4 regions of the Lysinibacillus sp. ACHW1.5 genome follow, and region 3 is predicted to be linked to each of the others. Evidence: riboswitches for the same ligand, from Rfam matches in the RefSeq annotation. Region 3 holds a riboswitch; each other region holds the start of a gene.
What was found. A riboswitch is a leader RNA that binds a small molecule or an ion and turns the genes downstream of it on or off. The one in region 3 is predicted to bind cobalamin.
Positions count from the first base shown of each region.

Region 1: linked by a shared signal. The riboswitch ahead of L6W14_RS20215 (FecCD family ABC transporter permease) and the one ahead of L6W14_RS13575 ((2Fe-2S) ferredoxin domain-containing protein) in region 3 are both predicted to bind cobalamin.
Region 2: linked by a shared signal. The riboswitch ahead of L6W14_RS20960 (hypothetical protein) and the one ahead of L6W14_RS13575 ((2Fe-2S) ferredoxin domain-containing protein) in region 3 are both predicted to bind cobalamin.
Region 4: linked by a shared signal. The riboswitch ahead of cobT (nicotinate-nucleotide--dimethylbenzimidazole phosphoribosyltransferase) and the one ahead of L6W14_RS13575 ((2Fe-2S) ferredoxin domain-containing protein) in region 3 are both predicted to bind cobalamin.

Region 1 covers NZ_CP091777.1:4,022,669-4,026,817, forward strand. Annotated here, with positions in the region: gene L6W14_RS20200 (DMT family transporter) at 1-155, shown strand, start outside; gene dapF (diaminopimelate epimerase) at 245-1,102, opposite strand; gene L6W14_RS20210 (heme ABC transporter ATP-binding protein) at 1,155-1,946, opposite strand; gene L6W14_RS20215 (FecCD family ABC transporter permease) at 1,952-2,998, opposite strand; cobalamin riboswitch at 3,145-3,333, opposite strand; gene L6W14_RS20220 (biotin transporter BioY) at 3,488-4,084, shown strand.
Region 2 covers NZ_CP091777.1:4,180,722-4,184,870, reverse strand. Annotated here, with positions in the region: gene ytvI (sporulation integral membrane protein YtvI) at 1-948, opposite strand, end outside; gene L6W14_RS20970 (hypothetical protein) at 1,039-1,593, shown strand; gene L6W14_RS20965 (glutathione peroxidase) at 1,675-2,220, shown strand; cobalamin riboswitch at 2,345-2,543, shown strand; gene L6W14_RS20960 (hypothetical protein) at 2,701-3,258, shown strand; gene L6W14_RS20955 (ABC transporter substrate-binding protein) at 3,242-4,149, shown strand, end outside.
Region 3 covers NZ_CP091777.1:2,712,873-2,717,021, forward strand. Annotated here, with positions in the region: gene cobJ (precorrin-3B C(17)-methyltransferase) at 1-1,070, opposite strand, end outside; gene L6W14_RS13575 ((2Fe-2S) ferredoxin domain-containing protein) at 1,075-1,446, opposite strand; cobalamin riboswitch at 1,592-1,774, opposite strand; cobalamin riboswitch at 2,025-2,210, shown strand; gene L6W14_RS13580 (energy-coupling factor ABC transporter permease) at 2,359-3,105, shown strand; gene L6W14_RS13585 (energy-coupling factor ABC transporter substrate-binding protein) at 3,109-3,381, shown strand; gene cbiQ (cobalt ECF transporter T component CbiQ) at 3,387-4,149, shown strand, end outside.
Region 4 covers NZ_CP091777.1:1,181,523-1,185,671, forward strand. Annotated here, with positions in the region: gene L6W14_RS05470 (ABC transporter A family member) at 1-205, shown strand, start outside; gene L6W14_RS05475 (ABC transporter ATP-binding protein) at 245-1,939, shown strand; cobalamin riboswitch at 2,036-2,212, shown strand; gene cobT (nicotinate-nucleotide--dimethylbenzimidazole phosphoribosyltransferase) at 2,304-3,359, shown strand; gene L6W14_RS05485 (trimeric intracellular cation channel family protein) at 3,411-4,016, opposite strand.

The DNA.
Region 1 (4,149 bases), 1.3 Mb from region 3:
AGTTAAGTATTGCCTATGTTGTTTGGGTAGGAATTGGTACTGTTGGAGCTGTACTCGTAAATATCATTTTCTTTGGCGAATCCAAAAATCTATCACGTATTATCAGTATCATAGCAATTATCATAGGTGTAGCAGGCTTAAAAGCAGTATCTTAATGGCTTTACAATATAGGACGCCACCCTTAAATCGGAGGCGTCCTGTATTCATTTATTTAAAATGGCATGACGAAGAAGGATGGGAGTAATTAAGATAAAAATTCATAAATACCATCTGCAATAAATGCTGCAGGACCACGCATCCAGATATGGTCATTGTCAGCCCATCGTATGGCTAAGTCACCACCACTAAGTTGGACTACTATTTCTTCCCCCTTCTGACAAAAACCATTTAATATAGCAGCCACTACCGCTGCACAAGCACCTGTCCCACATGCCTCTGTTATACCCGAACCTCGTTCCCAAACGCAGCATTTTAATGCCTTCTCATGAACAACCTCTACAAACTCAACATTGCAGCGATAAGGAAATCTCATATCGTTTGCTATAATACCGCCTAATGTTCTTAATGGTGCTTGCTCGATCGCATTCACAAAAACTACAGTATTCGGATTGCCCAAAAACAAAGCAGTTACCATAAGAGACTGTTGGGGTAAAGGAAATATCTCATTGATGACAAGCTCATTTGGGTTTCCTAACATCGGAATGTCTTTGCGCAATAAGAGAGGTTTGCCCATATCGACAATCACTTCTATTACACGATTGTCTTGCACCACTACCTGTGCCAGCATAATCCCGGATTTCGTTTCAATCGTAATTAGCTCTTGTCGTACAATATGACGTTCAAAAATATACTTAGCAACACAGCGAAGACCGTTACCACAATTTGTCCCCTCAGATCCATCTTTATTAAATACACGCATACCACAGTCAGCAATTTTAGAGGGTTGGATAATAATCAATCCATCTGAGCCAATACCAGTATGGACATTGGCCATTTTTTGAGCCAATACACAAAAGATATCTTCCTTGTAATCATGTTGGAAAAGATCAAGATAGATATAGCTGTTGCCAATACCATGCATTTTCGTAAAGGCTATTTGCATACAGTCACTCCTTAAAGGATGTTTTATGTATCTAATAGAAGATGACACTTTTCTATATTTGGCTAAACCCCTTCGTGAACTGTTCAGGAACATATGTAAGATACGGCTTCCCTGTCATTGGATGGATTTGAATATCCGCAAAAACACCAAATACATCTTGCAGCACTGTTGGCGTAAGTACTTCCTCTGGTGTACCATGACAAACTATTCGCCCTTGCTGTAAAACGTAAATTTGATCGCAATACATAGCAGCAATATTCAAATCATGTAAAGCTGCTACTACGGTTAAATGCAAAGTCTGAATTAAATCCATAAGTTGAAGTTGATGTTGAATATCTAAATGATTCGTCGGCTCATCTAATATTAATATCTGTGCTTGTTGAGCGAGTGCCCTTGCAACCATGACACGCTTTTTCTCGCCACCAGAAAGCGAACTAAAGCTTCGTTTCTCTAAATGCGATATGCCCGTTTGCCTAAGAGCCTCTTTAACAATTTGAAAATCTTTCTCTTGATCAAGCTCTAACAGCTTTTTATGTGGGGTTCTTCCCATACTGACTAAATCATGCACAGTGAAATCAAATAATACGGGTGTCTCTTGGCTTACAACAGCCAAATTTTTCGCAATTGCTTTACTTGATTGCTTTAATATATCTTGCTCATTTAATACTACCGATCCACTTTCAGGTTTTAGGAGACGATACATATTTTTTAACAATGTTGATTTTCCGCTCCCATTAGGACCAATTAATCCAACAAATTGCTTTTCTTTTATTTGAATGCTTACATCATGCAGTATACGCTGATCGTAAATGGAGAATGATATTTGTTTCGCTTCTAATGTCATGGAAGTTAATCTCCTTCACCGAAAGAATAGTTGTTACGACGGAGAAGCCAAATGAAAAATGGTCCTCCACAAAAAGCTGTAATAATACCAATTGGCATTTCCTGAGGAGCAATAATAATTCGAGCAAAGGCATCTGCCCACACTAAGAATATTCCACCTATTAAAGCACTGATAGGTATTACGTATTTATAGTTTGAGCCCACAATTAAACGCACAATATGGGGAATAATTAATCCCACAAATCCTATAGAACCACTAACTGCGACAAGCACACCTGTTAATAGAGATACTAGTAGTATTAACTGAATACGGAATTGCTGAAGATTAACGCCTAATGTCACTGCCGCCTCTTCTCCTAGTAATAATAAATTTAAATTGCGATAGTGTAGCCACAGTAGCCCAAATACAATAAAGAATACGAAAGCTGGAATCACAATATTATTCCATTTGGCTCCAGCTAAACTACCTAGCATCCAAAACATAACAGCCTTTAAGGCCCCTTCTTGCTTTGACATCATTAAAATAAAGTTAGAGATAGCCGTTAAGATAAAGGACACAGCCATGCCTGCCAATAGCAAGCGGAAAATAGAGACACGTCCCCCAACACGTGATAAGAAAAAGACAAGTGCAATGGCAAGTAATGAACCAAGGAATGCGGATACTGAAAGAGCGTAAATACCTAAAAATGAAAAGGCTCCTAAAATAATCACAGAAGTAGCGCCGACAGCTGCCCCTGAAGAAATCCCTAGAATATACGGGTCTGCAATAGAATTACGTACTAGTGCCTGAATGGCTGCCCCTGCAATAGCTAACCCCGCTCCTACTATCGCTGCTAGCAAAACACGAGGTGCTCTTATTTGCCAGATGATGATTTCCTGAGAGCGACTCCAATCTTGCTCGATCGAATTTTGTATAAAAGGAATTTTAGAAAGAATAACTTTCCATACATATAGCGGTGTAACTGAAACTGAGCCAACCATTACAGCAAAGGTCATTGAAACAATTAATACCATGAAAAGTACGAAGGAAAATAACATAAATTTTTTATTCATCTGTTTTAAACTCCTACTGAATATATTGATGAATGAAGCAATAAAAAAAGGTATCCCATGCGAAAATGCGCATAGAAATACCCTAGATTAAACAAAGTCAGAAAAATATCCAGCTATTGTCCGTATTGCTTGCATCCTCGTGGGCATTACAGGTATTACTAAATGGCAGGTCTCCTGGCTTCGATTCACTATCCTATAATTGCCTTCCCATTCTTAAACAGTGGCAAATCATATTATAGGATTCCTCGTTACAGTTGCGGGACAGCGTCGGACTTCCACCGACTTCCCTTTTAAGTGACATTTAAAAATGTCACACCAATAGTATTTGAAGTTATAAAATGGTGACGGTTCTATCATACATTTTTATAGATAGATAGTCTACTTCAATTTAATTCAGCAATTGAGTTAACTTAAATAAACAATAAGGTTGACACAAATACATTCGTTTTTTACACTAGCAGTAATAACTTATAAAGCGAGGTGAAATTCATGGCAACTGTTACACAACATAGTCACCATAAGTTAAGAACTGTTGACATTACCTACATTGGGTTATTTTCAACGCTAATGATGGTGGGTGCTAATATCACTTCCTTTGCACCTTTTATGGTAGTTGGTGGTGTACCCATTACGCTTCAAACCTTCTTTGCAATTTTAGCAGGGCTTATTCTTGGTAGTAGAAAAGGTGCGCTCGCCTGCACAATTTATATGTGCGTAGGATTGGCAGGAGCCCCTGTCTTTGCTCGTTTCGGTGGTGGAATTGGCCAAATTTTAAGCCCTACCTTTGGGTTTATTATTACATTTATATTAGCTGCATTTGTTGCAGGATTGATCGTAGAACGAAGCGGGACAAAGAAAAGTTTTATCGTAGCTGCTTTGGTAGCAACGGCTATAAATTATTTGATAGGAACAAATTGGATGTTTTTTGCCTATAAGCTTTGGGCAAGTGCGCCAGAGAATTTTTCATATAAGCTCGCTTGGCTTTGGATGATTCCTCCACTACCAAAAGATATTATTTTAGCTATTTTTGCTGGTATCTTCGCCTATAGATTACAAAAAACATTGAAGATTATGCCCATTCAATAGTATATCTCCCCCTACTTGTGCTAGATATTTTTCATAGGTCATATCCATCGTTTCTGCACATTTAT
Region 2 (4,149 bases), 1.5 Mb from region 3:
GAACATGGAAATTAATGTTGGTAAAGTGGATAAACCGATATGGTCTCCCATTAATTTAGGCTCGACTACTCGACGAATAATAAGTAAAATAGCAGCTAAGATGAATAATTTTACAGCTATAGAGGTGTTTCCCATCAATAGGTGATAAAGTCCCCATGGCGCTAGAATAATGATAGAACCTAGGAATGGTACAATATCTATTAACCAGATAATAATCGTCATTGTTACTGCGTATTTCGGTTGGATTAATAGCAGTCCAATGAGTGTGACGCCTCCAATAATAAAGCTTACAAATAAGTGAGCCTTCATATAGCCAAGTGTTGCATCTTTTAAGCGATTTAAAATAATTTTTATCTTCTTTGCTGTATTGGGCTTTAAATATTTATAAGTGATTTGCTTTAACTTAGGCAAATCAAGCATAAATAGGAATAGCGCAATCATATAAACGAGAAGACTGATGAATAGGCTGGGTATCTCTGAAAAGAAGGCAGAAACTTTGCTATAATTAAAGAAGCTTAAAAAGGATTCTTCAACTTTCTTTATGAAATCCATTGTGGTTTTTTGAAGCGAAGCACTTACTTCAGGTGGAAAGTCTTCTGTATATTTAGAAATATTTTCTTGCATATGAAGCCACATATCTGATAGCTTGGAAATATAATAGGGAGCTTGCTTAGACAGTAAAATTATTTGTGTCATTATTTGGGTAATGGACAGATAACAAATAATAGATATAACTATTACACTCACTATGTAAATAAAAGCAACTGCTATTTTCCGTGACATTTTCCATTTCCGTTTAACGAACATGACAAGTGGTTCTAAGAAAAATGCACTAATCCCAGCAAGGATTAAAGGCATGGACACTGGGATAACAAAATACGCAGCTAGAAGTAGGGATATAATCACAATCAACCGAAAAATCAATTTCCTAGCATTAAATTTATTCATAAACTCACCTTCTTTGCGAAAAAAATTAAGTTAAGTGTACCATAAATCAAATTTTATTACGTTCTGAATCAATAAAGGTAGGGATGAATTATGGAAAAAGAGATTTTGCAACTTTTTAGTAATTTAACAGAGCATGATCGCGATATTCAATATGAATCTTACGAGGAATTAATGAAAATTATGCAGGAACCTGTAGATTGGACATATGCAGTTTGGGAACAGCTAGTAAAAGCACTTACATACAATAATGGTTATTCTCGTGCACGTGCTGCACAAATTTTATGCGCTTTAGCTGCAAAAAGTGATCCAGAAGAAAGGGTCTTGGAGGATTTTTTAAAGATTTGGGCTGTGACTTACGATGAGCAATCTGCTACAGCAAGGCATGCATTACAAGCAATTTGGAAAATTGGACAAGCGGGTCCAGTACAAAGAGATTTGGTTGTATCGTATCTAGCTAAAAGATTTCAAACATGTATAGATGAAAAACAGCCATCTCTTATTCGTCAGGATATTATTATGTCATTTAAAAAGCTATATGATCAAACAAATGACTCGAAATTATTAGATATTGCCCATCGTTTAATTAATGAAGAACAAGATGCTAAATATAAAAAGAAGTATAAGTCAGCCATCCGTTCAAAGTAGCGAGGTGGTGTTTTTTTGTGCAAATTCTTTGATGAGCGGTAGAATAGTCAACTATAATGAATGAAAAAAGGGGATTATGGCATGAGCATTTATAATTATCTAGTTCGGAAGCCTAATGGCGAAATTTTATCGATGGAAACATATCGTGGAAAAACAATGTTAATTGTTAACACGGCAAACCAATGCCGATTTACATATCAATTTGAAGACTTACAGAAAATGTATGATAAATATGGAAAAGAGAATTTTGTAGTTCTTGGATTCCCTTGTGATCAATTTGGCCATCAAAATCCTGAAGATGGGGAGGAAACTAAGCATCTCTGCAAGGTAAACTATGGGGTCACATTCCCGATTTTTGAGCTTGTACAGGTAAATGGAGAGGCTACCCATCCACTCTTTAATTATTTAAAGCATGAAGTGGATTACCGAGAGTTTGGGAAGGCAAGTATGCAGGAGAAAATGTTGGCAGAAGCAATTGTTCAACTTGCCCCAAGCTTTTTAGATGGTCGTAATATTCGCTGGAACTTTACAAAATTTCTAGTAGATGCTAATGGTAAGACCGTCTCACGCTTTGAACCAACAGATTCACAGCTCGATATTGAAAAAGCAATTGAAACACTATTATAGTAAATTTCTTAATAATGTAAAAATTTGTTAGGGTTTTCTCTTCAAGTAGAAATATTGCTATATTTTAAAACTGAGTACAGCTATTTTTTCTGAAGCATATATGATAAACTGCTTTACAAATGAAATATTCTTGCAGAATAAAGGTGCTAATTAGCATAATCGGGAATCCGGTGAAAAACCGGAGCTGTTTCCGCAACTGTAAGTGCAGCCATTATAAAGATTTACCACTGTCTCAAAGAAGATGGGAAGGTCCTTTATAACACATTCGTTTCATGTGACGAACTGTACAAGCCAGGAGACCGACCTTTATTTGAACGTATAAAAACTTCTCGGAAGCTAGGAGGATATACGGCAAATACATAGGCTTTGTCCAGTTTGATGGCTCATTATGTTATTTTTGTCGTTCCTTTGCAAAAAGGAGCGACTTTTTTATGCCTTTCAAATAAGAATTTTTCATTATAGAAAATAGGGGGGAAGCAAGTGAAAAAAGATGCCCGTTATTCTTGTTATCCATTTATGCGTGAGAAAGCTTCAACGGTCGATTTTGAAATTCGAACAGATAGCCTTACAACACATCTAGGAGTTGCATTAGCTGCGGTAAAAAAAGAGGATGTTCAAGTCGTTGCTGAGGATTTATTGCTTATGTTACCTATGGCGTATCATGTGAATGGCTCAGTTCGTGGGAAATTAGCAGTAACTGAAGAGGATTTATCTTGGTTAAGTGAGCGTTATGATTTTTACGTTCGCCATGTGAAGGAAGAGATTCAAAGTTTTGTTTTACCTCAAGGAACAGAGGCCGCTGCAGCCTTACATCTTTGTCGCAGTGAAGCAAAAAAATCATATCGTACTTTACACAAAGTATCAGAAGAACGAGAGGTTCCTGCTATTCTTTTCGATTACCTTGGTTTATTAGCTAATGTATGTTTTGTCATGGCTGTTTTTATGAATCAGCAAGCTGGAATAGCTGAAATACCGTTTATTAGTAAATCCTACCCAATGAAAAAGAAAAAGGAGAATAACAATGAAGAAAGTATTTAATTTCCAATGGCTATCAGTGCTCTTACTTGCACTGGTATTAGCAGGCTGTGGCACTGCTGAAGATACAAAAAATAAAGATGCTTCGCAAGATACACAACACGCAGAGAAAACAAGCTATAAAGTGACAGATGACCGTGGAGTGGAAATAGAGTTTAAAGAAGTACCAAAAACAGTTGTATCTTTACAACCAAGTAATACTGAAATTTTGTTTGCTTTAGGTGTTGGCGATAAAATTGTAGGAGCAACTGAGTACGATACTTATCCAGAGGAAGCACAAAAAATTGAACGTGTCTCTGATACTACGAACTTTAACAGTGAAAGAATTATAGCGTTAAAGCCAGATGTTGTCATTGCTTATACAATCGGTGATAAGGATGCCCTAAAGCCGCTTGAGGACGCAGGAATTAAAGTGTTTGTTATTCAATCTGCGACAACTTTCGATGATGTTTATGGAGATATCGAACAAATTGCTGCTGTGATGGATGTTGCTGATATAGGAAATAAATTAAATGAAGAGATCAAGGCGAAAATTGCTGAAGTACAAACGAAGGTGAAGGACGTAAAAACGCCGAAAAATGTTTATTTAGAGGTTAGCCCTAAGCCAGACATATATACAGCAGGCTCTAGCACTTTCCAGCAAGAAATATTAGATGCAGCTAATGTTAATAATGTTTTTTCTGACTTGAATAGCTGGGCAAAAGTGAATGAGGAAGATGTTATTGCGAAAAATCCAGATGTTATTTTAACAACAGTAAACGATACAGAAGATCCAATAGGAGAAATTCTTGAACGAGATGGTTGGAATACTGTGACAGCTATTCAAAACAAAGCGGTATTGTCCATCGATACAGATATCTCTAATCGACCTGGTCCGCGTATTGGTGAAGCTGT
Region 3 (4,149 bases):
GTAAAAAACTTATTGGCTACACCAGGACTTACTGCTAATTCAAAAATAGATTCTATTTTTTGCTGTACAAGCTTCGGTGTTATTTTGACTGCGCTTGTCCCTTTTACCATTGCAAGTGCCGCTGTAGCCATTTCAAGAGCTGTTTTTTTCGGCTTTGGCGTAGCGGCTATACTGGGTTTATTAAAGCGCCCTGCATTAGGGTCAGCCGTAAAGTCATTTCGCGCTGTTCCTGTCTCTTGGTTCATTGCCCAAGGTTCATTTTCTTCGCGTAAACGTTGATGTGGACGTAATGGCTGTTTCTCTTCACCCAGGGTATATTTACGTTGGTAACCGCGGGGCGTAATCATCTTATTGTCATAGAAAAATGTTGACGAATTCCCGATAATGACAGTTGTCAGCATACCAATATCATGTTCTAGCATTTCTGCTAGTGTTGTCATGGTCACTTCTTGACGTTCTCGATAGGCACTTTTCACAAGCCCAACTGGTGTGTCTGGCGAACGATATTCTAAGAGTATTCGTTGAGCCTCGACAATTTGTCTTGTTCGACGTCCACTTTTAGGATTGTATAAAGCAATGACAAAGTCCGCCATTGCAGCTGCCTCGACACGCTTTGCAATTAAATTCCATGGTGTTAGATGGTCACTCAAACTGATTGTACAAGCATCATGCATAATAGGTGCACCAAGTATGCTAGCGCATGAATTAATCGCAGAAATCCCAGGAACAATTTCTACTTCAATTCCTGTAGCTTCTGTCCAGCCTAGCTCAATTAACACCTCATAGACTAATCCTGCCATGCCATAGACGCCTGCATCACCACTCGAAATTACTGAGACGATGCTCCCTGCTTCGGCTTGACGAACGGCTTCCTGTGCACGCGACACTTCTTCTGTCATGCCTGTACTAACAATCGATTTTGCACTTACTAAATCTTGAATCAGCTCTACATAGGTTTTATAGCCTATAATCATATCACTTTGTTGTAAAGCCTCTACTGCACGTGTCGTAATATGCTTAAAATCTCCAGGTCCAAAGCCTACTACGAAAATTTTTCCTTTTTGCGCCATGTTGTTACCCCTCTTTCACCTTTTCGATCCCTTTAATGGCAGTTGTTTGAGCAGTACGCTGTAATGTACCTTCACGAAGTGTAAAGACATGTTCGTTGTATAAGGATTCATGATGTAAATCTTGTACTAGTGTTCTAGCATGCTCTGTTGATGGCACACGATACCAGTTTCCTTGAGGATAAGCGATTACCACACAAGCATCCTTGCAGCGTCCATTACAGCGCGTTCTTGTCGTATGTATTTCCTGATCGAGTGCTTGCCGCTGTATCTCATCTCGAATGGCTAAGGTAATTTCCTCCCCATCCTTTTTCATGCAGCTACTGCCATTGCAAATAAAGAGATGTGTTTTCATCCCCTCTAAATTCCAAGTTGTCATCTTCTGTCTCCCCTCATTTGCTTTTTGGAAAAAGAAAAACCTTTACTCTATAACGAAGAGTAAAGGTTTTGTAGAAGCCAAATAAAAACGAATAGAATGAAATACAGGTACCCGCTTTCGCTTCAACTTCTCCCTCCGAAAAGTTTGCATGCACAATCAAATAAGCAGGTTTCCTGACTTAAGCTTCATTTTACTGTCGCACCTTCCCAAGTTTGCACCAGTGGCTTTGCGATTTCATCAGCTATTACAGTAGCGGGGGCTGTATTGGATTTTCACCAATTTCCCTATTATCTCGAGCTATTCGAGCACTTATTGACGTTTTATATGAAATTTTTAGTAGAATTTTAAATAGAAAACTGTCTTTATCATATCTTATTATTTTAAAATTTCAATATTTCTTTAAAAATTTATGACAAATTTATCAATTTTGAATGGAACTAGGTATGAAATTTATACAATCATATAATTTGCACACAAAATTTTATCAGAATATTCACCGTTGACCTTTAATTTAAAAAATTTCATAAAAGGTATAGCATATTTATGGAAATTCATGTTACACTTTGTCGTGAAATCTCACAATTTGAATGTTTTTCGGTGCAAAGTGCTTGTCATTTTGCTTAAAAGGGAAGCCGGTTTGAGTCCGGCGCGGTCCCGCCACTGTAATAGGGAGCTTTATAGAATATGTCACTGTCCAACGGATGGGAAGACCTATAAAGCATTGAACTAGAGCCAGGAGACCTGCCGAAAAATAAGTGATCGTTTCAACCTACGAGGATAGGTGTGCGGCTTAGCAGATGAGACTGTTATTTGCTTTTTTAGCTATGCACTTTTCCACCTAAGGAGAAGTGCTTTTTTTAATTACGCACGCAATATTCTAAAAATCTATTAATTAGTTAGGAGGAAAGCTTTTTGACATTATCATGGTGGAAACTTAGTTATTTTTTACTGGCCTTTTTAATCGTGCCAAAACGTGCCTTTGCCATGCATATCATGGAAGGTTTTTTACCAATCGAATGGGCTATTTTTTGGTGGGTGATCTCTATCCCATTTATCATTCTAGGATTGCGTTCTATTCGAAAAACCATTGATGAAAATCCTGAAACAAAAATGCTTTTGGGGCTTTCAGGAGCCTTTGCCTTTGTGCTATCCGCCCTAAAAATCCCTTCAGTTACAGGTAGTTGCTCTCACCCAACTGGTGTAGGACTTGGGACAGTACTTTTTGGCCCTCTAGCAATGAGTGTAATTGGAACAATCGTTTTATTATTTCAATCTTTATTATTAGCTCATGGAGGAATTACAACTTTAGGGGCTAATGCCTTTTCTATGGCTATTGTTGGTCCTTTTATTGCTTACTTTGTCTTTAAAGGGGCTCAAAAAGTAGGGTTGTCATTTTCACTAGCCATATTCTTTGCAGCTATGCTTGGTGATTTAGGTACATACATTGTGACTTCTGTACAACTAGCACTAGCCTTTCCTTCAGAGGTTGGAGGCTTTATGGCATCCTTTACAAAGTTTGCAGGTATTTTTGCCTTAACGCAAATTCCTTTAGCAGTGAGTGAAGGAATTTTAACGGTCATTGTGATGAATTTCTTGAAAAAATACAATGTTAGCGAATTAAAAACGTTACGTGTTTTCTCAACAAAGGAGGCACATTAACAAATGAAAAAAAATTTATTGTTATTAGCAATTGTTGTGTTGTTAGCCATCATTCCCTTATTCATACAAAAAGGTGCTGAATTTGGTGGTGCTGATGGAGAAGCAGAAGCAGCTATCGGTGAAATCAATGCGGAATATGAACCATGGTTTGAAAGTCTATGGGAGCCACCAAGTGGTGAAATCGAAAGCTTATTATTCGTGCTACAGGCAGCTATAGGAGCTGGCTTTATTGGCTACTTCATCGGCTATATGCGTGGCAAACACAAAGAAGGTTAACCATTATGTTACTCATTGATAAGTATGCCTATCTGAATAAGCTAGCGTCCGTTCATCCGCTAGAAAAAATGATATTTTCACTTGGACTACTTCTCATAACGCTCATCATGAGAGATGAACGACTTTCACTCATTACATTTTTAGTAATGAGTGCTTTTATCATTTTAGGTGCAAAAATTCCGCTTGCATACTACGGCAAATTATTATTGCTACCTAGCTTTTTCTTATTAACAAGTCTCGTATCTATTTTACTTTCCTTTACATCATCAACGAATACACTCCCTGCCCATATTTGGTCGTTTACATTTAGGAATTGGACTGTCTTTATTGGGAATGCAAGTGTGTTAGCAGCGCAACAGCTGTTCTTTATTGTCCTTGGCAGCATTAGTTGTTTATACTTTTTAATTCTAACCACTTCCGTACAAGGAATATGTTATGTGCTACGACAATGGCGACTCCCCTCTTTATTAGTGGAGCTCGTCGAACTAACCTATCGTTTTATTTTTATGTTTTTAGAAAGCATGCAAAATATACATCTCGCCCAGCAAGCACGTCTCGGCTATCATTCACCGATGCAATGGCTACGCTCTGTCTCCATGCTTATTGTGGCATTATTTGTGGAAATGTTTCAGCGTAGCCGGGAGCTCAACAACGCCATACAATCACGTGGAGGCGAGGCCGTCTACTGGCAAGAGATGGGCTCTTATAGCAAGAAAAATTGGCTAGGCATGGCAGCTATTTTACTAGTCCTCATCGTATATGGAGGGT
Region 4 (4,149 bases), 1.5 Mb from region 3:
ACAAACTAATTGCTATGAGGTTTTAAAAAGAACAATTGAGCAAAAGGTTATATACACAAATAAAAGCATGCTCTTTAGTGAGGCGAAAAAGAAGTCAGTAGAAAATTTGTTCATAAGTAATGAAAAAGATCCGTATATGGAAAAGTTTCTACATATATTACAGGAAGAACCGAAAAATGCTTATCTGTATATCAAAAGGTTATAAGAAAACCTTAACTAAATCAGGGAGACAGAGTATTATTTCATGAAAATATTAGGTGAGGTATTTAAGTATACAAAGCCATACAAAGCAAAATTATTTCAAGTAAATATTTTGATGGGCATTTCTATGATTTTAAGTATAGTACACCCCCTTTTATTTGGTAAATTTATTGATTCTATAACAGTAAAAGACCTCAATTCAGCATTCATAATTATAGTGTTTATGGCTTTTTTGTTTCTTTTTAATTTATTTTTTAAAGTAATCCAAAAATATTATTTAACGAAATTTGCCTGCTATCTACAAATGGACATTAAGTTAAAGATAATAAAAAGAATCATGGCTATGGACATGGATGAGTATCAATTAAAAGCAAAAGGTGAACTGATGAATAAAATAGAAAATGATACAAAGGCATTTTCTGAAGTAGTATCAGAGTTTTTAAATATTGTTGTAGATTTTATCAGCATAATAATTGTGTTAGTAATATTGATAAATCTTAATTTTATTTTAGCTAGTATTTTATTCATAGCTTGTCCTTTAGCACTTATCATTTTTAAATATTATGGAAGAAAAATAAGGATGATGGATACTGCCATCAAAAAAGATTTAGATTCTTATTTAACCTATTTGGGAGAATTACTGTCATCATTTAAATTATTTAAGATATTTAATACTGAGATAAACGCAATAGATAACTATCAAAAGAAAATTACCTTATTATACAAAAATACTCTTGATAAAATGCGTTTAAGTATAAAATCAGCATCAATAATAGAATTAATAAACTTTACAAGTTATTTGATTATCCTTATTATAGGTGCCTACTTTATTTATAAAGGAAGCCTCACGTTAGGAGTATTAATAGCATTCACTACCTATGCCAATAACTTTAGTCAGTCATTTTTAAGATTTTCTCAACTAAATTCATTTTTACAAGAAGCAATTGTGTCTGTAAATAGAGTAAAAAACTTAATGCAAGACAATAAATATCATCTAAAGAAATTAGAAGTACCTGACTATGTAAATTCTTCGCATCATTTTAGAAAAGATAAAATAGTATTACGGAATGTAAGCTTTACCTATACTAATGCATTATCTCCAGTTTTAGAAAATATAAATCTCCAAATACCTTTGAAGAAAATTGTATTGATTAAGGGAGAAAGCGGATCAGGTAAATCGACATTATTGAATATATTATCAGGTTTATACATTAATTATCAGGGTGAAATATTTCTATCCAATCAAAATATTAGATATATTCCTATTGATGTTTATAGAAAAAGGGTATGTTTGGTAACGCAAGAGCATTTTATAATGACAGGGACAATAAGGGAAAATTTGTTATTAGCAAAGCCGAATGCAACGGACGAAGAATTAATTCAAATTTGTAAAATGGTTAACATTTATTCATATATAGAAACGTTGGACTATAAATTTGAAACTCTTATAGGGCATAACGGGCTTGAATTATCTACTGGGCAACAGCAAAGACTTTCAATAGCAAGATCGCTTCTAAGAGATGCGGATATCTATTTGTTTGACGAGATTACTTCTGCGCTTGATAAAGACAATCAAATAAATATAGAAACATTACTTTTATATTTAAATAAAGAAAAACAAAAGACTGTTATATTGGTTACTCATCACCCTGTTTTAATAAGTGAAGCAGATAAAATTTTTGAAGTTGATAAGCATCAAGTGAATGAGAGGGATTCATTAGTTGTTACAAGCTCTTGATAAGCCTATATTGTTTGAATAGGTGGTGTTACTAAGTTAACACTCAAAAAATTTTTTCCTCTTGACACTAAAAAAGTTGTAAAGTAGATTTAACATAATTACATAAAAGCAATAGGTGCCCACTAGGGAGAATAGGGAATAAAGTGAAAAGCTTTAGCGGACCCGCCACTGTATAAGGGAATTTCATAGTGTATGCCACTAGCAAATTGCTGGGAAGGTACTATGAGGTGTTGAACTTGAGCCAGGAGACCTGCCTACATGCTTTAGAAGATATAGATGATGGAAAAGTCTGTAGTTTATTTGTCATGACAATAAACTACAGACTTTTTATTTTGTCTTAATGAGAACGAGAGGAGAAATAATCATGCAATTATTACAAGACACGATTCAAAACATTCAGGGGGCTGATATGAAAAGTATGGAGCAAGCCAGAAAGCGGATTGATGCGCTTTGTAAGCCCCCAGGTAGCTTGGGTAAACTAGAATCACTTGCCGTACAGCTCTCTGGTATAACAGGACAATTATATCCGATGGTCGACAAAAAAGTGATGATTGTCTGTGCTGCAGATCATGGTGTTTGCGAGGAAGGTGTAACCACGAATCCACAAGATGTTACGGTCTTTCAAACATTAAATTTTCCTAAGGGGGGTACAGGCGTTTGTGCGATTGCTGGCATTACCAATGCAAAGGTGGTCACAGTAGATGTTGGGGTAAAAGGAGATATTCCACTTGATGCAGGTGTCCTTATTCATAAAATTAAATATGGTACAGATAACATGGCACAAGGTCCCGCTATGACCAAACAAGAAGCCATTCAATCGATAGAAGTAGGAATCCGTGTGGCCACTGAGGAAATCATAAAAGGTGCTGATGTACTTGGGACTGGAGAAATGGGCATCGGCAATACAACACCAAGTGCTGCGATATTAGCTGTTTTGACGGGATGCAACCCTATCGAAGTAACGGGGTTTGGTGCAGGAGTAGGCCAAGGAGGCATTGCCTATAAAGCGGCAGTTATTGAAAAAGCAATTACCTTAAATAAGCCTAATCCAAATGATGTTATTGATGTTCTGGCTAAGGTTGGAGGGTTAGAGATAGGGTCGATGACAGGTATTATTCTTGGCGCAGCTGCCCATCTTAAACCCGTTGTCATTGATGGATTTATTTCGACTATAGCCGCCCTCATTGCTTATAAGCTCGAACCAAAAGTAATCGATTATATCATTCCTTCCCATGCTTCAGAGGAACCAGGGGCAAAAATTGCCGCTGCCTTACTAGGCATTGAACCAATGTTGCACATGAATATGCGTTTAGGCGAAGGTTCTGGAGCAGCCTTAGCCTTTCCTATTTTAGATGCAGCTTGCTCGATGATGAAAAACATGGTGACTTTAGAAGAATCAATGCAGTTGTTAAAAAGATAAAAACAATAAAACAGCCAATGACTTAATTTTTGGTCATTGGCTGAATGGTATTTATGCACGATTTAATTTTCGTAATGGCAAGCGCCACTTCATCATATAGGAAAGAATACGTAAAGCTGTAATTACTGCGAATAAAATATAAAGGAAAATATCCCCTGTAAAAACCTCGAAGCCGATTAACAATCCAGCAAGAGCTGCCCAAACCCCATAAACTTCATCACGGAGAACTAATGGTTTTCTTCTAGCTAATAAATCTCGTACAATTCCACCACCTGAACCTGTCAAAACAGCAGCTACAATGACTGCGCTTACTGGCATATCAAGCTTGACAGCATAGAGTGCGCCTTGAATTGCGAATGCTGATAAGCCAATCGCATCTGTGAAGTTACCCCAACGATGCCAATGTTGAATCAGATGATGGGGAAAAATAAAGAATATCGTAATCGCAGCAAGCGCTATTTGAAACATCATATCCTGTCCCCAAAGTGTTGTGACAGGTAGTCCAATGAGTAAATTTCGGATAGCTCCTCCACCAAAAGCAGTCACAATACCAAGTATATATACACCGAATAAATCGTATTCTTCTTCCATGGCAATAATTGCCCCCGAAATAGCAAAGGCAATTGTTCCTATAATACTAAAAACCTCCCAAGCCATCCCTTTCACCCCTTCTATCAATAAATAAACTTTTTTAAAAGTTAAAAGACTTTTTACGTAACAGAATCTATGAATTTAATAGCCAAAATCGGTCATTAAATACGCTTCTTGAAATGAGTCCGCACATTAGCTT